One region of the Pseudomonas sp. 2FE genome, then DNA from elsewhere that is predicted to be linked to it. Evidence: predicted binding sites of a transcription regulator. Region 1 holds the regulator's gene; each other region holds the start of a gene.
What was found. The regulator sigma-54, encoded in region 1, starts transcription at its own class of promoters, with help from an activator protein. The targets are predictions, from matches to a motif close to ANTGGCATNNANNTTGCTNT.
Positions count from the first base shown of each region.

Region 2: the regulator sigma-54 is predicted to act here: its motif matches at 2,377-2,396, upstream of FFS12_RS13435 (pilin).
Region 3: the regulator sigma-54 is predicted to act here: its motif matches at 2,231-2,250, upstream of glnK (P-II family nitrogen regulator).
Region 4: the regulator sigma-54 is predicted to act here: its motif matches at 3,638-3,657, upstream of FFS12_RS03815 (CmpA/NrtA family ABC transporter substrate-binding protein).

Region 1 covers NZ_SCMO01000018.1:18,613-24,428, forward strand. Annotated here, with positions in the region: gene pmbA (metalloprotease PmbA) at 1-125, shown strand, start outside; gene FFS12_RS19560 (HPr family phosphocarrier protein) at 179-451, opposite strand; gene rapZ (RNase adapter RapZ) at 471-1,325, opposite strand; gene ptsN (PTS IIA-like nitrogen regulatory protein PtsN) at 1,345-1,809, opposite strand; gene hpf (ribosome hibernation-promoting factor, HPF/YfiA family) at 1,825-2,133, opposite strand; gene FFS12_RS19580 (RNA polymerase factor sigma-54) at 2,217-3,725, opposite strand; gene lptB (LPS export ABC transporter ATP-binding protein) at 3,871-4,596, opposite strand; gene lptA (lipopolysaccharide transport periplasmic protein LptA) at 4,596-5,153, opposite strand; gene lptC (LPS export ABC transporter periplasmic protein LptC) at 5,140-5,709, opposite strand; gene kdsC (3-deoxy-manno-octulosonate-8-phosphatase KdsC) at 5,718-5,816, opposite strand, start outside.
Region 2 covers NZ_SCMO01000008.1:28,279-34,094, reverse strand. Annotated here, with positions in the region: gene FFS12_RS13445 (type II secretion system F family protein) at 1-505, opposite strand, end outside; gene pilB (type IV-A pilus assembly ATPase PilB) at 509-2,212, opposite strand; gene FFS12_RS13435 (pilin) at 2,439-2,996, shown strand; gene FFS12_RS13430 (hypothetical protein) at 3,157-3,843, shown strand; gene nadC (carboxylating nicotinate-nucleotide diphosphorylase) at 4,003-4,851, opposite strand; gene FFS12_RS13420 (DUF1631 domain-containing protein) at 5,170-5,816, shown strand, end outside.
Region 3 covers NZ_SCMO01000003.1:250,560-256,375, reverse strand. Annotated here, with positions in the region: gene FFS12_RS08550 (YifB family Mg chelatase-like AAA ATPase) at 246-1,739, opposite strand; gene FFS12_RS08545 (accessory factor UbiK family protein) at 1,779-2,039, opposite strand; gene glnK (P-II family nitrogen regulator) at 2,446-2,784, shown strand; gene FFS12_RS08535 (ammonium transporter) at 2,818-4,137, shown strand; partial or broken gene FFS12_RS08530 (secondary thiamine-phosphate synthase enzyme YjbQ) at 4,374-4,670, shown strand; gene sutA (transcriptional regulator SutA) at 4,748-5,071, shown strand; gene FFS12_RS08520 (HAD family hydrolase) at 5,313-5,816, opposite strand, start outside.
Region 4 covers NZ_SCMO01000001.1:797,707-803,522, forward strand. Annotated here, with positions in the region: gene alaC (alanine transaminase) at 303-1,535, opposite strand; gene FFS12_RS03810 (ANTAR domain-containing response regulator) at 1,702-2,280, opposite strand; gene FFS12_RS03815 (CmpA/NrtA family ABC transporter substrate-binding protein) at 2,300-3,514, opposite strand; gene FFS12_RS03820 (YgdI/YgdR family lipoprotein) at 3,723-3,932, opposite strand; gene acnB (bifunctional aconitate hydratase 2/2-methylisocitrate dehydratase) at 4,071-5,816, opposite strand, start outside.

The DNA.
Region 1 (5,816 bases):
CTATCGCCGGCAATCTGCGCGATATGTTCAAGCAGATTCTGGCGGTGGGTAGCGACCTGGAACTGCGCAGCAATGTGCGTACGGGTTCGGTATTGATCGAGCGGATGATGGTGGCGGGGAGCTGACGGAACCTCGGGTGGGCATAGCGCTGCGGCGATTTGCCCACCTCGCGGCTGAGCTATTCGCCTTCGTCGAAACGGTTGTTGATCAATTCGATCAGCGCATTTAAGGCGTCATCGTCCTGCTCACCTTCGGTGTGCAGGTGGATCGCGGTGCCTTTACCGGCGGCCAGCATCATGACCGCCATGATGCTTTTGCCATCCACGTAGCACTCCGGCGCACGACCGACGCGCACCTGGCAAGGAAAGCGCCCGGCCACGCCGACAAACTTGGCGGCCGCGCGCGCGTGTAGGCCAAGCTTGTTGATGATGGTGATTTCACAGGCGGGCATCGCTGTTTAAGTCCTTCTACTAAAGGTCGCGGTGGCGAACCTGAATATTCTTTAAGGGTTTTTTCAACGCTTGGCCAAGTCGCTCGGCCAGATACACCGAGCGGTGATGTCCGCCAGTGCAACCAATGGCGATGGTGACATAGGCGCGGTTGCTTGCGGCGAAGCGCGGCAGCCATTTTACCAAGTAGGCGAGGATGTCTTGGAACATCTCTTCGACATCCGGCTGCGCGGCCAGGTATTGCGCGACGGATGGCTCGAGGCCCGAGTGCTCGCGCAGCTCCGGCTTCCAATACGGATTAGGCAGGCAGCGCACGTCGAAGACCAGATCCGCATCTACCGGCATGCCGCGCTTGAAGCCAAACGATTCGACCAGGAACGCGGTACCCGGTTCCGGCTTATTCAGTAAGCGCAGCTTGAGTGTGTCGCGCAGTTGGTAGAGGTTGAGATGCGTGGTGTCGATCTTCAGGTCGGCTAGATCGATGATCGGGCCGAGTAGCAGGCTTTCGTCGTGAATGGCTTCGGCCAGCGAGCGCTCGGCGGTGGTCAGTGGGTGACGGCGACGGGTCTCGGAGAAGCGCTTGAGCAGGGTTTCTTCGTCTGCGTCGAGGTACAGCACGTCGCATTGGATGTGCCGGGCGCGCACTTCGTCGAGCAGTTCGGGAAAGCGCTTGAGCTGGCTCGGCAGGTTGCGCGCATCGATCGACACGGCCACCAGCGGCTGCAACAGCTCGGTGTGCAACAGGGCGCGCTCGGCCAGTTCCGGGAGTAGGCCGGCCGGCAGGTTGTCGATGCAATAGAAGCCGTTGTCCTCGAGGACATCGAGGGCGGTGCTCTTACCCGAGCCGGAGCGGCCGCTGACGATGATCAAACGCATGATTAGGCTCCGCCTCCGCCTAGCGGCCGTTCTGCACGTCCACTACTACCTGGTACAGGCGGTCACTGCTCTGTGCGTGGCGCAGCTGTGCGCGTACCTCACTACGGTCGAGCATGCTGGCGATCTGGCGCAGGAGCTCCAGGTGCTCATCGGTGGCGGCCTCTGGCACTAGCAGGACAAACAGCAGGTCTACTGGGGCGCCGTCGATAGCATCGAAGTCTACCGGGGCGTCGAGGCGCAGCAAGGCGCTGATCGGCGATACGCAGCCAGGCAGGCGGCAATGTGGAATGGCGATGCCATTGCCGAAACCGGTTGAGCCAAGCTTCTCGCGGGCGACCAGGCTCTCGAAAATGTCTTGTCCATCCAGGTCGGGCAATTCGCGGGCGACCAGGTTGGCGATTTGTTCGAGGACACGTTTTTTGCTGCCGCCCGGCACGTTCACCAGGGAACGGCCGGGGGTCAGTATGTTTTCAAGTCGAATCATGAGTAGGGGATGGTGTCAGCGCGCCGGGGCGCCTTGCAGGCGACCCTGCTGCTTTTCCTTGTGCTTGATAAGTTGGCGGTTGATCTTATCGGTGAGCAGATCGATAGCTGCGTACATGTCGTCATGTTCGGCGCGGGCGACGACTTCGCCGCCGGCGATGTGCAGGGTCGCTTCGATTTTCTGTTTGAGCTTCTCGACCTCCATGGTGACCTGCACGTTGGTGATTTTTCCGAAGTGGCGCTCTACTCGTTCGAGTTTCTCGTCGATGTAGGCGCGTAGGGCGTCGGTCACATCCAGTTGATGTCCACTGATGTTGACTTGCATACCGCTTTCTCCTTATTGCCGTGTGTAAGAGACAGGCTAACGGGCCTGCCACCGGAACACTTTGGCTTGGATCAGTGTAGCCGTTACAGCAGTCGCTTACGTTCACTGGAAGGCGCTATCCCGAGGGATTCGCGGTATTTGGCGACTGTGCGACGGGCCACCTGAATGCCCTGTGCCTCCAGTAAACCAGCGATCTTGCTGTCACTCAACGGCTTTTTCGCATTTTCCGCAGCGACTAGTTTTTTGATGATTGCGCGGATCGCGGTAGACGAGCATTCACCGCCTTCGGAGGTGCTGACGTGGCTGGAGAAGAAGTATTTCAGCTCGTAAATGCCGCGCGGTGTGTGCATGAATTTTTGCGTGGTCACCCGCGAGATGGTCGACTCGTGCATGCCCACGGCTTCGGCGATGTCGTGCAAGACCAAGGGCTTCATCGCCTCGTCGCCATAATCGAGGAAGCCGCGTTGGTGCTCGACGATCTGCGTGGCGACCTTCATCAGGGTTTCGTTGCGGCTCTGTAGGCTCTTGATGAACCAGCGGGCTTCCTGCAACTGGTTGCGCATGAAGGTGTTGTCGGCGCTGGAGTCGGCGCGGCGTACGAAGCCTGCGTATTGCGGATTGACCCGCAGGCGCGGCATGGCTTCCTGATTAAGCTCCACCAGCCAGCGTTCGTTGTGCTTGCGCACAATGACGTCGGGTACCACGTATTCCGGTTCGCTGGCTTCGATCTGTGAGCCGGGGCGCGGGTTGAGGCTTTGAATCAGCTCGATCACTTGGCGCAGTTCATCTTCCTTGAGCTTCATGCGGCGCATCAACTGGCTGTAGTCGCGGCTGCCGAGCAAGTCCAGGTAGTCGCCCGCCAGGCGCTGGGCTTCGCTCAGCCAGAGCGTCTTGGCGGGCAGCTGGCGCAGTTGCAGCAGCAGGCATTCGCGCAGGTCGCGGGCGGCGATGCCGGCGGGCTCGAACTGCTGGATGCGATGCAGTACCGCTTCCACTTCGTCCAGTTCGATATCCAGTTCGGGGTCGAAGGCTTCGAGCACCTCTTCCAGGGTTTCTTCCAGATAGCCTTGATTGTTGATGCAGTCGATCAGGGTGGCGGCGATCAGGCGATCCTTGTCGGACATCGGTGCCAGATTGAGCTGCCAGAGCAGGTGGCTTTGCAGGCTCTCGCCGGCCGAGGTGCGAGTGGTGAAGTCCCACTCATCATCATCGTTGCTGGGCAGGCTGCTGGCGCTGGTCTGGTAGATGTCTTCCCAGACGGTGTCGACGGGCAGTTCGCTGGGGATGCGCTCGTTCCATTCGCCTTCTTCCAGGTTGTCGACCGTGGGGGCGGACTCCTGATAGCTGGTTTCCTGGTAGGACTCCTCCGGGTTGGGCGCGGCGGGGGCGCTCTCCGCACCATCGGCCAGGGGGTCGGTGTTGTCGAAGTCGTCGCCGTCTTCCTGGCGCTCGAGCATAGGATTCGACTCCAAGGCCTCTTGAATCTCTTGTTGCAGATCCAAGGTCGACAGTTGGAGGAGGCGGATGGCCTGTTGCAGCTGCGGGGTCATCGTCAGCTGCTGGCCCATTTTAAGGACGAGCGATGGTTTCATGGAGGGGGCTTAGGACCTTATTCGCCGGCGCACATGCGCCATCCACTACAGGGCGCCAACGCGCCACCAGGAAGCAAATTATATGCCTGATCTCGAGGGGTTTGCCTAGCCCTCGCACATTCTCTGTAGTGGGCGGTTGCGCAAACTACAGGCGGAACTCGTGGCCCAGGTAGACTTCTTTCACCAACTGGTTGGCCAGGATGGTCTCGGCATCACCTTCGGCGATCAATTGGCCGTCGTTGACGATGTAGGCGGTTTCGCAAATATCCAGGGTTTCACGCACGTTGTGATCGGTGATCAAAACGCCAATACCCTTGGCCTTGAGATGGTGGATGATTTGTTTGATGTCGCCGACCGAGATCGGATCAACGCCGGCAAAGGGCTCATCGAGCAGGATGAACTTGGGTGCGGTGGCCAAGGCGCGGGCGATCTCCACGCGGCGGCGTTCACCGCCAGACAGACTCATGCCGAGGTTGTCGCGAATGTGGCTGATATGGAATTCCTGCAGCAGGGTTTCCAGGGCCTGGCGCCGGCTGGCACGATCGAGATCCTTGCGTGTTTCCAGGATCGCCAGGATGTTGTCGGCGACCGAGAGCTTGCGGAAGATCGAGGCCTCTTGCGGCAGATAACCAATGCCGGCGCGGGCACGGCCGTGCATGGGCAGATGGGTGACGTCCTGCTGATCGATCAGTACGCGGCCCTGGTCGGCGTTAACCAGGCCGACAATCATGTAGAAGCAGGTGGTCTTGCCGGCGCCGTTCGGGCCCAGCAGGCCGACGATCTGCCCGCTCTCAATCGACAGGCTGACGTCGCGCACGACTTGGCGGCCCTTGTAGCTCTTGGCCAGGTGTTGGGCTTTCAGGATGGCCATTACTGCGCCTTCTGCTCGGCGGGTTTGTTCTTCGGCTGGATCACCATATCGATGCGCGGGCGCGGCGAGGTCACGTTGGCGCCGGTGGCGCGGCCGGCGTTGACGATCTGGCGCTGGGTGTCGTAGACGATTTTCTCGCCCTCGAAGGTATTGCCTTCCTGCACTACCTTGGCTTGATCGATCAGCACGATGCGCTCGTTGGCGGCGAAATACTGGATAGTCAGGCCGTAAGCCTTGACGATCTGCTTGTCGGCAGCGGGTTTCTGCTCGTAATACGCCGGTGTGCCGACGGCGGTGAAGACCTCGATATCGCCGTTGGCGGTCTGCGTGATGGTCACGGTGTTGCCGGTGATCTTCAGGGTGCCTTGGGTAATGACGACGTCGCCGCGGTATACCGCTACGCCTTGTTTGTCATCGAGTTCTGCGCTGTCGGCTTGCACGCGAATCGGTTGCTCGCGGTCGGTCGGCAGTGCCCAGGCGCTCGCGCTTCCAAGTGCGGCACTCAAGCTGAGCAGAAGGGGGAGGGTCCGGAGAGACAAAGTGTTAACGAACCTCATGCTGGCCTCTTACGTTGGACAGCAGGAGCATCCTGCCGTCATTCAAGTACGCTTTCATTCCTTGTGCCGTGGTCACCCCGTTGGCCGCCTCGATTCTAACGGCTTGCTGGGTCTGCGCATATTCCTTGTCGGGGAACACGGTCAATCGGCTGGTGGTGAGTAGGGTCGGACGGCCTTTGGCGTCCGTGCGCTCGACGCGCACGGCGTCGATCAGTTCGACTTCGGTGCCCCCCGGCGACACTTCGCCGCGGGCGCTGCTTACATGCCAAGGCTGTGGGGTGCCGCGATAAAGTTGCAGGTCTGGGCGGGTCATCAGGCTGGTGTCGCTGGCTTTGAGGTGTTCGACCTTGTCGGAGGTCATTTCGTAATGCAGCTTGCCGTCCGGTTGATATTGCACGGTGCGGGCGTTAACCACATAGAAGTCGATGGCGTGTTCCGCGCTGGCTGTGGGCGTTTGCTCCAGCAGGCTGTCCGGGTTGAGATTCCAATAGCCGAGCGCCGCCAGCAGCAGGGCGGCGAGGGTGAAAAACACGGAGAGAAGCAGTTTGCGCAGCATGATCGGCTCTATAGATAGGCGGTTTGGGCGGCTTCAAGGCTGTCCTGGGCGCGCATGATCAACTCGCAGAACTCGCGGGCGGCACCTTCGCCGCCGCGGGCGTGGGT
Region 2 (5,816 bases), on a different contig from region 1:
TCTTGATCTTGGCCTTCAGGGCCTCGGTCTTTTCTTTATAAGTTGCGACACGATCCAGCAAGTCTTCCAAGGCACCGGCTTGCTCACCGGCATCCACCAGGTTGCAGAACAGATCATCGAAGTAGAGGGGGCGTGTACGCAGGGCCGCCGCAAAGCTATTGCCCGCCGCAACGTGCTGTTTGATGTCGTCCACCAATTTGCGCATGTTCGGGTTGTCGAGCCCCTCACCGATGATGTCGAACGACTGCAGCAGTGGTACGCCGGCCTTCATCATGGTGGCCATCTGCCGCGCAAACAGGGCGATGTCTATAGGCTTGATTTTTTTGCCGGCGCTGAACAGTGAGACTGATTTTTTTCGCACCTTGGTCGGGTTGATGCCTTGCTTGCGCAACTGTGCTTTGACCAGGGCTGGGTTTTGGCCGCTTGTTTCGCCTTTGATCTTGGAGCCTTTCTTATCAGTGCCTTCCCAGCTGAAGGTGCTGGTTTTTATCGCTTTCACGGCCATGGCTTAGTCCTTAGTCACGCGGTTTACTTCTTCGAGGCTGGTAACGCCCTGCATGGCCTTCAGCAGAGCCGAGGTGCGCAGGTCATTAAAGCCGTCTTTGCGCATTTGTACTGAAATATCAATGGAGTTGCCTTCTTCCATGATAATCCGCTGCAGGGAGGGCGTGTTTTTAACTACTTCATAAATACCGAGTCTGCCCTTGTAGCCGCCATTACAGTTTTCGCAGCCGACAGGGCCATAAACCTTGAAGGTGCCGATCTTGTCTTCCGGAAAGCCTTCTTCCAGCAGCGCCTCGCGCGGAATCTGTAGCTCTTTCTTGCAGCTGGTGCAGAGCTTGCGGGCTAACCGCTGGGCGATGATCAGATTGACCGAGGTGGCAATGTTGAACGAGGGCACACCCATATTGCGTAGGCGGGTCAGGGTTTCCGCGGCGCTGTTGGTGTGCAGGGTAGACATCACCATATGGCCGGTCTGAGCGGCCTTGATGGCGATGGAGGCGGTTTCCAGGTCGCGGATCTCGCCGACCATGATGATGTCGGGGTCCTGGCGCAAAAATGAGCGCAATGCCTGAGCAAAGTCCATGCCCTGCTTGGGGTTGACGTTGACCTGATTGATCCCTTCCAGGTTGATCTCGACCGGGTCTTCGGCGGTAGAAATGTTGACGTCAACGGTGTTCAGAATATTCAGGCCGGTATACAGCGAAACGGTCTTGCCGGAACCGGTTGGGCCGGTGACCAGGATCATGCCTTGTGGCTGTTTCAGCGCGGCCATATACAGGTCTTTTTGCGACTCCTCATAGCCGAGGGCATCGATGCCCATCTGCGCGCTTGAAGGGTCGAGAATCCGCATCACGATCTTCTCGCCCCACAAGGTCGGGCAGCTGCTGACCCGGAAATCGATCGACTTGCTTTTCGAGATGCGCATCTTGATGCGCCCATCCTGCGGCTTGCGCCGTTCGGAGATATCCAGGCTGGCCATGACTTTGAGTCGCGCGGAAATACGGGGCGCCAGTTGGATGGGTGGCCGGGCGATCTCATGCAAGATGCCGTCGGTACGAAAACGCACCCGGTAGCTCTTCTCGTAGGGCTCAAAGTGCAGGTCGGACGAGCCGGCCTTGATCGCATCCAGCAGCATTTTGTTCACGAAACGCACCACCGGCGCATCGTCCGCCGAATTGCCCTCGGCAGTATCTTGCTTGTCCTCATCAACGGCTTGAATGTCTACGCCGTCCAGGTCGACATCGCCGAGATCTTCCATGCCGTTGGCGGCGTTATCGAAAAACTTTTCGATGGCATCGCCAAGCTTGTCGTCTTCGACCAGGATGGCTTCGGTATTCAACCCGGTGCTGAACTGGATGTCGGTGATGGCTTGGTGGTTGCTGGGGTCGGAAACACCGACGAACAGCTTGTTGCCACGGCGCCACAGGGGGAGGGCGCGGTGTTGGCGAATCAGCTTCTCGCTGACCAGATCCTTGGGTTGGCCCTCCTTGTCGAGGCTGCCGAGGTCGAGAAAGGCCACGCCGAACTGCTCGGCCGCCAGCTCGGCTAGGGCGCGGCTTTTCACCAGCTTGTTCTGCACCAGGTAGGTGACCAGCGACAGCTTGTTGCGCTGGGCCTGTTGCTGCGCCTGCTGGGCGCTTTTTTCATCCAGCAGTTCGGCCAGCACCATCTGCCTGGCCAGGCCCGAGAGGGATACGGCGTCATTCATGACAAGGAACTCATAGACACAATGCCCTGCCTTATAGCGCAGATGCCCGAGACTGCCAAACGGCGATCAAGCGGGTGGCAAAAAGTGTCACAAGGTGCGGATTAATGGTTGTCGCCGTATGGGCGGATCGGCACGGATTTAAGGCGCTCTGCGGGGGTTTTTGAGTTGGCGCGCTATTTGCTGCGTTTCTAACAGGCGGAAGGCCTAACAACTCATGGAGATTCAAATGAAAGCTCAACTGCAAAAGGGTTTTACCCTGATTGAATTGATGATCGTGGTGGCGATCATCGGCATCCTGGCTGCTGTAGCGCTGCCGGCTTATCAGGACTACACCATCCGCGCCCGGGTAACCGAGGGTGTGGGCCTGGCCAGCAGTGCTAAGACCATAGTCGCCGAGAGTTCCAATACGGTGGCTGAGCTGGCAGCAGCCGCGATTGCTTTCAATGCCCAGGCTGGGAACTTGGGTGCCACCAGTAAATATGTGCGGCAGGTGATTATTAACGGTGCTAGCGGCGAAATTACCGTTATTCTCGACGAGAGAAACGTTGGTAGTATTCCGGCTTCTGCCACTCTGGTTTTTACCCCCTACATACAGGTCGGCGGCGGCGCCGCCCCGGTTGACTTGGCTACTAATTTTGCGGCTGCTCCGCCGGTGACTGGCTCCATCGACTGGGGCTGTGCCTCTGCTAGCAACAGCGTTGGAACTTCAGCTACACGTAACATGCCGCAACTTGGCGGTCTTGGAACCCTGCCGGCCCAGTTCGCGCCGGGCGAGTGCCGCTAATCGGGAAGCGGCAGCCCGGGATGCGCTGAGTGCCCCGTGGTGCCGCTCTTGAGCTAAGCAGAAGACCCCTTAACTAAGGGGTTTTTTGTTGTGTGGTTGTCGGATATACAGCTTTCAGATCGTCTGGTTTTTTACTTGGGATGGAGATATGACGAAGTCGATGAGTCGCTGGCGCGCTTCTGCGCTGCATTTGCTGCTCGGCCTGCTGGTCTTTGTGCTGCTGGCGTCGATTGCGCTGTTCCTGTTTTTCCCCGGTGCGTTGTTTCTGGCCGCCGGAGGCTGGGAAGGGCTGAGAATCATCCTCGCTGTCGATCTTGTGCTGGGGCCTTGCCTGACCCTGATAGTGTTCAACCCGCTGAAGCCGAGGCTGGAGCTGGTCAGGGATCTGTCGCTGGTTGTCCTGGTGCAGACCCTGGCGCTGGTTGCCGGTTGTTATGTCGTGAGCAATGCGCGGCCGCTGGCGGTCGTGCATGTGTTCGATACGTTCTACGTGGTCAGTCGTGAGGATTACCGTCAGTTGAATGTCGAACCGCAGGTTCTGGACGGTCTCAGCGGATGGGCGCCGAAGTTCTTTTATGTCGAGGTTCCGTCGAACGCTGCGGAGTTTCTGGCCCAACATACGAAAGCCCTGCTCGATGGCGAAACGCCTCTTCAGCGGCGTGTGGATCTGTACCGTGAAATGCCTGCCGATCGTCAGGCGCTAGTGAAGATCCTGCGTGGCGCTGGCGAGGGTGGGGAGAACGCCTGTTTGCGGGTCGATATCGAAAGCTCTTACCAGAGTGGTTCGGTATGTTTTGATCCGGACGCGCGCAAGGTCTTGGACTTTGTTCCGGACGGCAAGGGCTAGCGATACCCCTCTTTGTCAAAGTCTTCAGGCCTAGCCTGAAGCGTCACACGCCCTGCTCCCGAAGTGGGGCTTGTGGTTTCTGGCTGCCGGGCTTTTCGTCAATCCTCTTGCCCTTGGTTCGGTGGACCACGCCGCTGGGCGGTTAATCCACCCTATGCGTCAGAGGCTGAGGCGCATCGACAGGTCGATGGCTTTGACGTCCTTGGTCAGTGCGCCAATCGAAACATAGTCCACGCCTGTCTCGGCAATAGTCCTCAGGCTGCTTTCGTTGATGCCGCCGGAGGCTTCCAGCTTGGCGCGGCCGGCGGTGAGTTGCACGGCGCTGCGCATCTCCTCCAGGCTGAGCTCATCGAGCATGATGATGTCCGCGCCGGCATCCAGTGCTTCCTGCAGCTCTGCCAAACTCTCCACTTCCACTTCCACCGGCTTGCCGGGGGCGATTTTGTGGGCGGTTTGCACGGCTTGAACGATCCCGCCACAGGCGGCGATATGGTTTTCCTTGATCAGGAAGGCGTCATAGAGGCCGATGCGGTGGTTGTGGCAGCCGCCGCGGGTGACGGCGTATTTCTGTGCCAGGCGCAGGCCGGGCAGGGTCTTGCGGGTGTCGAGCAATTTGACCCCGGTGCCTGCCACCAGGTCGGCATAGTGGCGGCAGCGGGTGGCGACGCCGGAGAGAGTCTGGAGGAAGTTCAGGGCACTGCGCTCGCCGCTGAGCAGCGCACGAGCCGGGCCCTCCAGGTGGAACAGGGCTTGGTTGGGCGCTACGCGTTCGCCGTCCTGCACCTGCCAATGCACGGCGACCCGTGGGTCGAGCTGGCGGAACACCGCATCGACCCAGGCGGAGCCGCAGATCACCGCCGCTTCACGGGTGATGACAGTGGCCTGGGCCAGGCGTTCGGCGGGGATCAGCTGGGCGGTAATGTCGCCGCTGCCGATATCCTCGCGTAAGGCGCGGCGGACGTTGGCTTCGATTTCTGCGCTCAGATCGGCGAGGATGAGGTTCGGCATGGCTGGCTCCACTGTCTAGATCGGGCGATTATAGGGAGGGTCGACGGCGGGCGCAGCGTGATTGATAGCAGACCTGACCTTTTTGCGAGACCGATAGTGCGTTGGTCGTGCATGGGTAGCCGCTGGGAGGCTGGTGCGGTACATCTGTGACGTGGGTCATGCCTGGAGGAAAAGTCGGCTTGAAGGTCGGGATTGATCTCTATAATGACTCTCTGCTTGCTTAATATTGGCGCCAGGCCTTTGACGTTGCGGGTGAGGCCCAGTTGATCGTTGTGCAGGCGAATAAGCCCGAGAGGGGCCGTCTGCGGGAGACTTGCAATGACCGATGCGAAAGTGGTGCAGCTGAACAAGGTTGCCCCTGAGCACTCGCCAACTCCGTCGGCGGGAAGGCTGCCCGTGGCGCTGATCCAGGTCCGCGATAAGGCTGCCCAGCAGCTTAAGCAGGCGCTGCAAGCGCTGTTCGATAACGCGGACGACACGCTCTTCGAGATGGCCGATCGCGCGACCAGCAATGCCGAGCAGAACACCTTCTTCGAAGCCATGCGTGATTTGCGCTTGAAGCGCAAAAGCATTGAGCGTGGCTTCCTGCAAAAAGTCTTCGAGTCTTTCGCCACCCTCAACCAATACGAAATTGGCAAGGCGCCGCAGTTGGATGCGGTGTCTTTCGACACGCTCGCGCTGATCCAGAACGATGAACTGGAAGAGTCGGTAGCGCTGGACTCCATGGTGGCCAAGGTGACGAGTCGCGACGGTGTCGCGCTAGGCCATCTGACCACTCGCCTGAATGCGGTGGTCAGCAAAAAGCTCGATAACAAGTCCAACCCCCTGGGGCCTACGGTGCTTTGCGGGTTTTTCCTCGAGGCCTGCAGCGGTCTGGGAGTGGAGATCAGGGTCAAGCTGATCATTCTCAAGTTATTCGAAAAGTATGTACTGAGTGATCTCGATCAACTCTACGCCGAGGCCAA
Region 3 (5,816 bases), on a different contig from region 1:
AATCTATGGACTGTCCATCAGCATTGGTGCTGCTGGCCGAGGACATTGCTGCGGGGCGCCGCGCTCTGCTTACGCCGGCCGCGCTGGCAAGTAGTCTAGACGATTGCCTGGTGGGTGCCCCAAGGAGCCCGGCAGATCCAAGCAGGAGCGCTTGTGTGAGGCCGTGGCGACGTTGCCGTTGCCTGCGGTGGACGTTTGGGCCAGGCAGCCTTCAGCTTTATCGCGCTCTGCCGCCGACAGCCGCTTCAGGACAAATTCGTCCGGTACTGCAGGGCTTCGGCCAGATGCGCGCGGCCGATGGCCTCGATCTGTTCCAGATCGGCCAGGGTGCGGGCGACCTTGAGCACTCGATGGGCCGAGCGCAGGGACAGGCCTAGGCGTTCACAGGCGCTTTCCAGCCAGGCCTGGTCGCTGCGGTCGAGCGCGCAATGCTGGCGTAGGCCGGGCAAATCGAGAAAGGCATTGGCGCAGCCCTGGCGCTGTAGCTGCCGCTCGCGTGCCTGGGCGACCAGGCTGGCGGCACTCGCGCTGTCGGCGCCGGCCGCGCTCGGCACATGCAGCGCGGTGGTTTCCCGCGCCACGGTGAGGTGCAGGTCGATGCGGTCGAGCAGCGGTCCGGAGAGCTTGGCGCGGTAGCGCTGGACCTGCTCGGAACTGCAGCGGCAACGGCCGCTCGGGTCACCCAAATAGCCGCACGGGCAGGGGTTCATCGCCGCGACCAGTTGAAAACGGGCGGGGAAGCGCACCTTGTCCCGCGCCCGGGCAATGACGATCTGGCCGCTTTCCAGCGGTTCTCTTAACACTTCCAGGACCTTGCGATCGAACTCTGGGAGCTCATCGAGAAATAGCACGCCTTGGTGCGCCAGGGTGATTTCTCCCGGCTGCGGCCGGCTGCCGCCGCCGACCAGCGCCGGTCCCGAGGCGCTGTGATGCGGATTACGAAACGGCCGCTGCGGCCAGGCATGCAACGGCGTATGGCTGACCACCGACTGGATGGCGGCGACTTCCAGGGCTTCCTGCTCGTTCAGCGGCGGCAGCAGCCCGGGTAAGCGGCTGGCCAGCAGGGTCTTGCCGGTGCCGGGCGGGCCGCTAAACAACAAGTTGTGCGAGCCGGCGGCCGCCACCAGCAGGGCGCGCTTGGCCGCGACCTGGCCCTGCACCTCGGCGAGGTCGGGGTAGGGCGCGGTTTGCCGCAGTAGGCCCTGGGCCTGGTAGGGCGCCAGCGGAGTCTGGCCGTTGAAGTGCGCCGCCAGCTCCAGCAGGTGGTCGGCGGCGATCACGACGAGGCCCGAGGCCAGGCAGGCTTCTTCGGCATTGGCGCGCGGCACCACCAAGGCGCGCCCGGCGGCGCGGGCGGCGAGCGCGGCGGGCAGCACGCCCTGCACCGGCCGCAGGGCGCCGGATAGCGCGAGCTCGCCGAGGCACTCGACTTCGAGCAACGCGGCGCCCGGCAGTTGGCCGCTGGCGGCGAGAATGCCGAGGGCGATGGCCAGGTCGAAGCGGCCGCCATCCTTGGGCAGGTCGGCGGGCGCCAGGTTCAAGGTGATGCGCCGTGGCGGGAAGTCGAAGCCGGAATTGAGGATGGCGCTGCGCACCCGGTCCTTACTTTCCTTGACCGCAGTTTCCGGCAAACCGACCAGTGCCAGCGACGGCAGGCCGTTGGCCAGATGGGCTTCGACTGTGACCGCCGGGGCTTCGACGCCGACTTGCGCGCGGCTATGGACGATGGCCAGAGACATGGATCACTCCTTGATCACATGCCGCTCACGCCGAGTGCGTTACTCGGTGGGCGGCGACAGTTTGGCTTCCAGCTCGGTGACTTTGGCTTCCAGGGCCTCCAGGCGCGCGCGAGTGCGCGCCAGCACGGCCATCTGGCTGTCGAATTCTTCCCGGCTGACCAGGTCCAGCTTGCTGAAACCGCTCTGCAACAGGGCTTTGAACTGTGTTTCGAACTCGCTACGCGGCAACGGACTATCGCCGTTGAACAGACGGGAGGCGTGAGCGCTGAGGGCATCGAGCAAGGCTTTGGGCGGCAGCATGGCGGGGTTCCGGATAAGACGGCCGGCAGTGTAACACGCAGCATCGCGCCTGAACGGGGGCGACGTTTTGCACGGTTTTAGGGCGCTAGTGGGGCGCAGTGCGCACTGTTGTTGTGCGTGACTCGCTTGCGCAATCCGGTCACAGTGCGGCTTTCAGATGATAAATGCCTGAAAACCAAGCTTTTCACAGAGCTGGCAAGCTTTCTGCTTGGTGGCCTATGACGCATGCACCGATGCAGTTCGGTGCGTAAGGCGAAGCGGGGAGTTGTTTCGCCAAGAGCGATTGGTTGTTGTCGGAGTGGCCACAGCGAGGGTGCCCGATGCGTTACAAAGCCAGACACTGCGCTTAGACTTGAGCCGGGTTCGTTTTTCCTGGGGCAAGTCCACCAATACGGGAGAGAGTTTCATGAAGTTAGTCACTGCCATCATCAAACCGTTCAAGCTGGACGATGTGCGCGAGTCGCTGTCGGAGATCGGCGTGCAGGGCATCACCGTCACCGAAGTCAAAGGCTTCGGGCGGCAGAAGGGCCACACCGAGCTGTATCGCGGCGCCGAATACGTGGTCGACTTCCTGCCCAAGGTGAAGATCGACGTGGCCATCGCCGACGACCAACTGGATCGCGTGATCGAGGCCATCACCAAGGCCGCCAACACCGGCAAGATCGGTGACGGCAAGATCTTCGTGGTCAATCTGGAACAGGCCATCCGCATCCGTACCGGCGAAACCGGCACCGACGCAATCTAAGCCGCCGAACCCAACGCCCCAGGAGAAAACAATATGACTCTGCGTAAGCTCGCAGGGCTAGGAGCCCTGTTGTCCCTCGTTACCCCCGGTCTGGCCATGGCCGCTGACGAGGTTGTGTTGAATAGCGGTGATACCGCGTGGATGCTCGTCGCCAGCGCACTCGTACTGTTTATGACCATCCCCGGCCTGGCCCTGTTCTACGGCGGCATGGTCCGTTCGAAGAACATCCTCTCGGTGATGATGCAGTGTTTCGCCATCACCGGCCTGATCAGCATTCTGTGGGTCATCTACGGCTACAGCATCGCGTTCGACACCGCCGGTATGGAGCAGGGGGTGGTTAACTTCAACTCCTTCGTCGGCGGCCTGTCCAAGGCCTTCCTCGCCGGCGTCACGCCAGCGAGCCTGAGTTATGCCATCCCGGAAAGCGTGTTCATCGTCTTCCAGATGACCTTCGCCATCATCACGCCGGCGTTGATCGTCGGGGCTTTCGCCGAGCGCATGAAGTTCTCCGCCATGCTGATCTTCATGGCTATCTGGTTCACCCTGGTCTACGCGCCGATCGCCCACATGGTCTGGAGCGGCAACGGCGGCCTGCTGTGGGACTGGGGCGTGTTGGACTTCGCCGGTGGCACCGTGGTGCATATCAACGCCGGTATCGCCGGTCTGGTGGCGTGCCTGGTGCTGGGCAAGCGCAAGGGCTACCCGACCACGGCGATGGCGCCGCACAACCTCGGCTACACCCTGATGGGCGCGGCCATGCTGTGGATCGGCTGGTTCGGCTTCAATGCCGGTTCCGCCGTTGCCGCCAACGGCACCGCCGGCATGGCCATGCTGGTGACGCAGATCGCCACCGCGGCGGCTGCCCTGGGCTGGATGTTCGCCGAATGGATCACTCACGATAAGCCGAGCGCTCTGGGCATCGCCTCGGGTGTGGTGGCCGGTCTGGTGGCCATCACTCCGGCGGCCGGCACCGTGGGCCCGATGGGCGCCTTGGTAATCGGTCTGGCGGCTGGGGTGATCTGCTTCTTCTGCGCCACCAGTCTGAAGCGCAAGCTCGGCTATGACGACTCCCTGGATGCCTTCGGCGTGCACGGTATCGGCGGCATCGTCGGCGCGCTGCTGACCGGCGTGTTCGCGGCGCCGGCACTGGGTGGCTTCGGCACTGTAGAAGACATCGCCGCACAAGTCTGGATCCAGTTCAAAGGTGTTGGCTTCACCGTGGTCTACACCGCTATCGTCACCTTCGTGATCCTCAAGGTGATCGACCTGGTGATCGGCCTGCGCATCAGCGAAGAGGAAGAGACCGTCGGTCTCGACCTGGCTCAGCACAACGAGCGCGGCTATAACCTGTAAGCGTTCGGCGCTGCAAAAAATGCCCGGCATTGCCGGGCATTTTGCTTTTTGCGGCCAGCCCGGGGACAGCCTTCGCGTCTAGCCGCGGTTGCCGCATAACGGACTACAGCAATAAGACAAAAGCCTCTAACAAGCACTCTTTGCTTTTTCTCGCAGCGCGCTAGAATGCGCGCCGAAACTGCGCAGATCCGTAGGTGGCAGCAGAGCCCGATCAGCTTGCATCACGGCCGCGCGGCTCGGCCTCGTTGAGCCGCAACGAGAATGCCGCCTCGGCGGTGCGCCGCGACTTCGAACGGTTCTTCAACTGTCTGGTGCCGCAAGGTGCGAGTGGTTATGAGTACGATGATGAAGGCCAGGATGACCTGCCGGCGCGCTTCAAGGCCAGTTTGCTCGGCTGTCAGCTGAGTCTGCCGATGGCGATGGCGAATGGGCGCTTGGCGCTGGGCTGTTGGCAAGGAATTTACCTTGGCGAGCATCGCGATCACACGGGTTCGCGTCGAGTGCTCGCCACCTTGCAGGGTGAGGCTCTTTGAATTTTTCCCGGCAACGTTCGAAAGCGGGCGTAGCTGGGCTATAACTAACCTGCTTTTCGCAAGTCATGAGGTTAAACATGAGCGACGAAGATCTGGAACAAGACGAGCTGGAAGGTGGCGCCGAGGATGAAGGTGAGGAGTTGGCTGCCGCGGATGACGGCGCTGATGATGACGGCGATAGCGACGGTGAGCGGCTGGTCAAGTCGGGCAAGAAAGCCAAGGCGGCGGTCGACATCGAAGAGCTGCCGAGTATCGAGGCTAAGCAGAAGGAGCGTGATGCTCTAGAGCGTGCCATGCAGGAGTTTCTCTCGCGTGGCGGCAAGGTGCAGGAAGTCGAGCCGAACGTGGTAGCCGACCCGCCGAAGAAGCCGGACAGCAAGTACGGCAGCCGGCCTATTTAAGTGCAAGTGCCCGGATGCTGACGAAAAAGCCCGCCGTTTGGTGGGCTTTTTTTTTGGGGGGGGGGGGACGCGCAGGCCCGGGCATCGCAAGCTTTGTAGGCTGGGTAAAGCGAAACGACAAAACGGCAGGGAAGCCGTTTTGCACAGCTTTAGCTGCCCGCAGGGCGAGGTGCATGGATGCACCTCATGAAACCCGGTGGTGACCAGAGCTGGGTTTCGGCGCAAAGCGCCTCTACCCAGCCTACGTCTTGGTCCATCCATGTAACACGGCCGGTAGTTCGGCCAGGCTATGAATCTCGGCATCAGGGCGCTCTGCGGCACTCCAGTCCTTGCGCTCAGGGTTGAACCAGATCGCTCGCATCCCGGCCTCACGGGCGCCTTGAATGTCGTCACCGGGATGATCGCCGATATGCACAGCGGCGCTGGCGACGACGCCGGCGCGCTGCAAGGCGGTAAGAAACGGGCGTGGATCGGGTTTACCGACCCCCAACTCTTCGGCGCACAGCGCGAACTGGAAGTAGTCGGCCAGGCCCAGGCGACGCACGTCGGCGTTGCCGTTGGTGATTACGCCGAGGATGAAGCGGCCGGCGAGGAGCTCCAGGGTCGGCACGGTTTCGGCAAACAAGGTGATGCGATGGCGGGCATGGAGCATCGCCTGGAAGGCGCCCTCGGCCAGCGTCAAGGCCTCCTGATGAGGGTAGCCGACACCTTCCAGAGCGTGGAACAGCGTGCGTCGGCGCAGCTC
Region 4 (5,816 bases), on a different contig from region 1:
TGCTGAGGGGGTAATTGCAAGGGGCTTGCCAGGTTTTGCGTTGAGCCACCCGGATACGGGTTGCCGGCTAGCCCGCGGCTGCCTCGATAGCCTGGTAAGTTGGCTTTTAAATCAATGACTTGGCAGGCGTTTGCATGGTCGTGGCCAGGGTTGGAAAAACCTCGTGAGCGCCTGCGGGCCGGTATAAGTCCGGGCCTCAGGGCGGCCCATTGGCGTGCACCGAACGCCGCTGCTTGGGGTTGGGGCGCGGGATTGGTGCAGGCGGGTAGGCCCTTCTCGATTGCCGAGAAGGGCAGGCAGGCTCAGTTGCCGGCGAGCTTGCGCGGCTTTCCGGGCTCCAGCAGGCCGTCGGCGCGGAACATCGCCTTGATACCGCGCACGGCCTGACGGATGCGATCCTGGTTCTCGATCAGGGCGAAGCGCACATGGTCGTCGCCGTAATCGCCGAAGCCGATGCCGGGCGAGACGCAGACCTTGGCCTCGGCCAGCAGCTTCTTGGCGAACTCCAGCGAGCCGAGCTGGGCGTAGGGCTCGGGAATCTTGGCCCAGATGTACATCGAGGCTTTCGGGTTCTCCACCATCCAGCCGGCCTCGTGCAGGCCTTTGACCATGGCGTCGCGGCGCTGCTTGTACTGCTCGGCGATATCACGCACGCATTGCTGATCGCCTTCCAGGGCGGCGATGGCGGCCACCTGCAGCGGGGTGAAGGTGCCGTAGTCGTGGTAGCTCTTGATCCGTGCCAGGGCGCTCACGAGTTCTTGATTGCCGACCATGAAACCGATGCGCCAGCCGGCCATGTTGTAGCTCTTGGACAGGGTGAAGAACTCCACGGCGATGTCCTTGGCGCCCGGCACCTGCATGATCGAGGGGGCTTTCCAGCCGTCGTAGACGATGTCGGCGTAGGCCAGGTCGTGGATCACCAGCACGTCGTACTGCTTGGCCAGGGCCACCACCCGCTCGAAGAAGTCCAGCTCCACGCACTGCGCGGTGGGGTTGGAGGGGAAGCCGAGGATCATCATCTTCGGCTTCGGGATCGATTCGCGAATGGCCCGTTCCAGCTCGGCGAAGAAGTCCACGCCCGGCACCAGCGGCACCGAGCGCACCTGGGCGCCGGCGATCACCGCGCCGTAGATATGGATCGGGTAGCTCGGGTTGGGCACCAGCACGGTGTCACCATGATCGAGGGTGGCGAGCATCAGGTGCGCCAGGCCTTCCTTGGAGCCGATGGTGACTATGGCTTCGCTTTCCGGGTCGATCTCGACCGCGTAGCGTTCCTTATACCAGCGCGCGATGGCCCGGCGCAGACGCGGGATGCCTTTGGAGGTGGAGTAGCCGTGGGTGTCTTCGCGCTGGGCGACCTGCACCAGCTTCTCGACTATGTGCGGCGGGGTGGCGCCGTCGGGGTTGCCCATGCTGAAGTCGATGATGTCCTCGCCACGACGGCGGGCGGCCATCTTCAGCTCGGCGGTGATATTGAAAACGTAAGGGGGGAGACGATCGATGCGCGCAAAGCGGCGCGAAGCTTGGTCAGCCATGCTTTCCTCGAAGACGTAAGCGCCCGGAACCGTCCGAGCGACGTTGGCCAGTGCGCTGGCCAGGAGGCGAAGATAAGCGGGGCGACCGGCGGCTGTCGAGAGGAATCTTCGCCGCGGCCGCTGGCAGCAAGGTGGATGAAAAAGTCCTCATCCACCTTGCTGGGGCTCAGGGGCCCAGCAGTTCGCTCATGGCGATGATCTGTTCGGCCACCTGGATCAGTTTCTGCTGCCGGCTCATGGCCTGGCGGCGCATCAGGGTATAGGCCTCTTCCTCGTTGCAACTTTTCATCTTCATCAGCATGCCTTTGGCCAGCTCGATGCGCTTGCGCTCGGCCAGTTGGGCATCGCGGGCCTGTAGTTGCGCACGCAGCGCCTGGTCGCTCTCGAAGCGGGCCATGGCGACGTCGAGAATCGGTTGCAGGCGCTGGGCCTGGATGCCTTCGACTATGTAGGCGCTGACCCCCGATTGGATGGCTTGGCGCATCACGCCGGGGTCGTGCTCGTCGGTGAACATGACGATGGGCCGCGGCTGGTCGCGAGTGACCAACACCACTTGCTCCATCACGTCACGGCCGGGGGACTCGGTGTCGATCAGGATCACGTCGGGGCGCACGGCTTCGACGCGCTCGGGCAGGTCGATGGTCAGCCCGGACTCGTCGATGACGTCGAAGCCGGCCTCAATCAGGGCGGCTCTGAGTCGGCCGACTTTCTTCGGGGTGTCGTTGATCAGGAGGATTCGCAGCATAGGGAGGTCATCCTCTGGCTTAAAGGGCTAGCGATTGTGGCGCATCGGCCAGGGCATGCAGGGCAAAGCTGCGCGCATAGGTGGCCGGGTCGGAGCCGTCCCAGACTTTGCCATCGAGCAAGGTGGCGCTGCGCATGGGGGTGGCCGGCACGGCGATACCCAGGGCGCTGGCGGCCTCGCGGTACAGTTCGAGCTGATGGATCTGTTGGGCGATGCCGAGGTAGTCAGGGTCATCACGCAACAGCCCCCAGCGGCGGAACTGGGTCATAAACCACAGGCCGTCCGAGAGATACGGCATGCTCACTTTACCATCGGCGAAGAAACGCAGCGGGTGTTTGTCCTGCCAGGCATGGCCGAGGCCGTCCTGGTACTGGCCGAGAAGGCGCGGCTGGAGCGCCGAGAGCGGGGCGTCGACGTACTCGCTGCCGCTGATCAACTGCGCGGTGCTGCGCTTGTTCTCGTCGCTCGCGTCGATGAAGCGGCTGGCTTCCAGTACGGCCATGGTCAGCGCCCGGGCGGTGTTGGGGTAGCGCTCGACAAATTCACGGGTGACGCCGAGGACTTTCTCCGGGTGATCGGCCCAGATCATCTGACTGGTGGCGAGGGTGAAGCCCTGGCCTTCCTCCACCGCCAGTGCGCCCCAGGGGCCGCCGGCGCAGAAACCGTCGATTCGCCCGGCCTTGAGATGGGTGACCATCTGCGAGGGGGGCACGACGACGCTGTGCACATCCTCCAGCGGATGGATGCCGTGGCTGGCCAGCCAGTAGTTGAGCCACATGGCGTGGGTGCCGGTGGGGAAGGTCTGCGCGAAGGTGAGTTTTGCACCGCTTTGGCGCACCCGCGCGGCCAGTGCTTCGGCAGTTGTCACGCCGGCCTGTTTGAGCGGCTCGGAAAGATTGATCGCCTGGCCGTTCTGGCACAGGCCCATGAGGATGGCCATGTCGGTGGCCGGGCCGCTGAGACCGAGGTGGATGCCGTAGACCTGGCCATAGAGGGCCTGGGCGGCGTCGAGCTCGCCGCTCAGCAGCTTGTCGCGCAGGGTCGCCCAGGAGGCCTGACGCTGCAGGTTGAGGGTCAGGCCGTAGGGCTGGGCGAAGCCCTGGGTGGCCGCGACTATCAGCGAGGCGGAGTCGGTCAGGGCCATGAAGCCCAGGTCCAGTGCGCTCTTTTCCGGGGCATCCGAGCCGGCGACCCAGGCCAGGTTGTCTGTGCGTGTACTGCTGCTATCGGTCATGTGTTTTGTTCCGCCGTTGAACAAAAAAGCGCCGCTCCAGCTACTCCAGAGGTTGGTAGCCGGAAGCGACGCCATTGTCTATGAACTGACTCCGCCGTTGGAGAGAGTTCTGCTGATGAACTCCAAGCAAGCCATATGCCAGCAGTTGCTCCAGACAAGAAAAACAAAACCCCGCCGAAGCGGGGTTTGGATTGAGAAACGACTGGCCTCAGCGTTCGATGATTTGTTTCACCTGGGACTGCGGGATGTGCTGTTCGCGGCCTTCGCTATCCTCGAACTCCAGCATGCCGGTATCTTTGTCGAGTTCGGGCTTGTCGTAGGTGGTCAGCAGTTGACCATCGACGGTGGAAATAAGGTATTCACTGGCACAGCCACTCAGGGCTACTAGGCAGACTGCAGCGAGAATCCAGTGCTTCATTTGGCTACTCCTGAAGGTTGGAGCGCTCCGCACGGGGCCGCCCCTAATCAGGAAAATAGCTGCTCTAGCCGCGCCCGCAAGGTGCTATTGAAAAGAAAAAGCCCCGCACTGGGCGGGGCTCTTCTTGACGCTATGCCGTTAGGCTTGAACGACCGGGATATTGGCGTTCGCAGCAGCTTCACGGAACTCGGCGATCTGGTCGAAGGAGAGGTAGCGGTAAACGTCGGCAGCCATGCTGTCGATTTTACCGGCGTACTCCATGTACTCCTCGACGGTCGGCAGGCGACCGAGGATCGAAGCCACCGACGCCAGCTCGGCCGAAGCCAGGTAGACGTTGGCGCCATCGCCCAGACGGTTCGGGAAGTTACGGGTCGAAGTCGAGACCACGGTGGAATTCGCTTCAACGCGTGCCTGGTTGCCCATGCACAGCGAGCAGCCCGGCATTTCCATGCGCGCGCCAGCCTTGCCGTAGATGCCGTAGTAGCCTTCTTCGGTCAGCTGGTGTGCGTCCATCTTGGTCGGCGGCGACAGCCACAGACGGGTTGGCAGCTGGCCCTTGACCTGATCCAGCAACTTGCCGGCCGCGCGGAAGTGACCGATGTTGGTCATGCAGGAGCCGATGAACACTTCGTCGATCTTCTCGCCAGCCACGCTGGAGAGCAGACGGGCGTCGTCCGGATCGTTCGGCGCGCAGAGCACCGGCTCTTTGATGTCGGTCAGGTCGATTTCGATGACTTCGGCGTATTCGGCGTCAGCATCTGCAACCATCAGCTCCGGGTTGGCGATCCAGGCTTCCATCGCTTGAGCGCGACGTTCCAGAGTGCGCGCATCGCCGTAGCCTTCGCCGATCATCCAGCGCAGCAGGGTGATGTTGGAGCTCAGGTACTCGGTGATCGACTCTTTCGACAGCTTGATGGTGCAACCGGCAGCCGAACGTTCGGCGGAGGCGTCGGACAGCTCGAACGCTTGCTCGATGCTCAGGTTGTCCAGGCCTTCGATTTCCAGGATGCGGCCGGAGAAGGCGTTCTTCTTGCCTTTCTTCTCGACGGTCAGCAGGCCAGCCTGGATCGCGTAGTAAGGAATGGCATGCACCAGGTCACGCAGGGTGACGCCCGGTTGCATTTTGCCTTTGAAGCGCACCAGGATCGATTCCGGCATGTCCAGTGGCATAACGCCAGTGGCGGCGGCGAAGGCGACTAGACCGGAACCGGCCGGGAACGAGATGCCCATCGGGAAACGGGTGTGCGAGTCGCCACCGGTGCCGACGGTGTCCGGCAGCAGCATGCGGTTCAGCCAGCTGTGGATGATGCCGTCGCCCGGACGCAGGGACACGCCGCCGCGGGTCATGATGAAGTCGGGCAGGGTGTGGTGGGTGGTGACGTCGATCGGCTTCGGATAGGCCGCGGTGTGGCAGAACGACTGCATCACCAGATCGGTGGAGAAGCCCAGGCACGCCAGGTCTTTCAGCTCGTCACGGGTCATCGGGCCAGTGGTGTCCTGGGAGCCGACGGTGGTCATCTTCGGTTCGCAGTAGGTACCTGGGCGAACGCCAGCGACGCCGCACGCCTTGCCGACCATCTTCTGCGCCAGGGTGAAACCCTTGGTGCTTTCAGCCGGTTGCTCAGGCTTTTTGAACAGATCGGAAGACGGCAGACCCAGTTCGGCGCGCGCCTTCTCGGTCAGGCCACGGCCGATGATCAGCGGGATACGGCCGCCAGCACGGACTTCGTCGAGCAGCACCGGGGTCTTCATTTCGAAGGTGGCCAGGACTTCGTCGCTGTTGTGCTTGGTGACTTTACCCGCGTGAGGGTAAAGGTCGATCACGTCGCCCATGTTCATCTGGGTAACGTCGAACTCGATCGGCAGTGCGCCGGCATCTTCCAT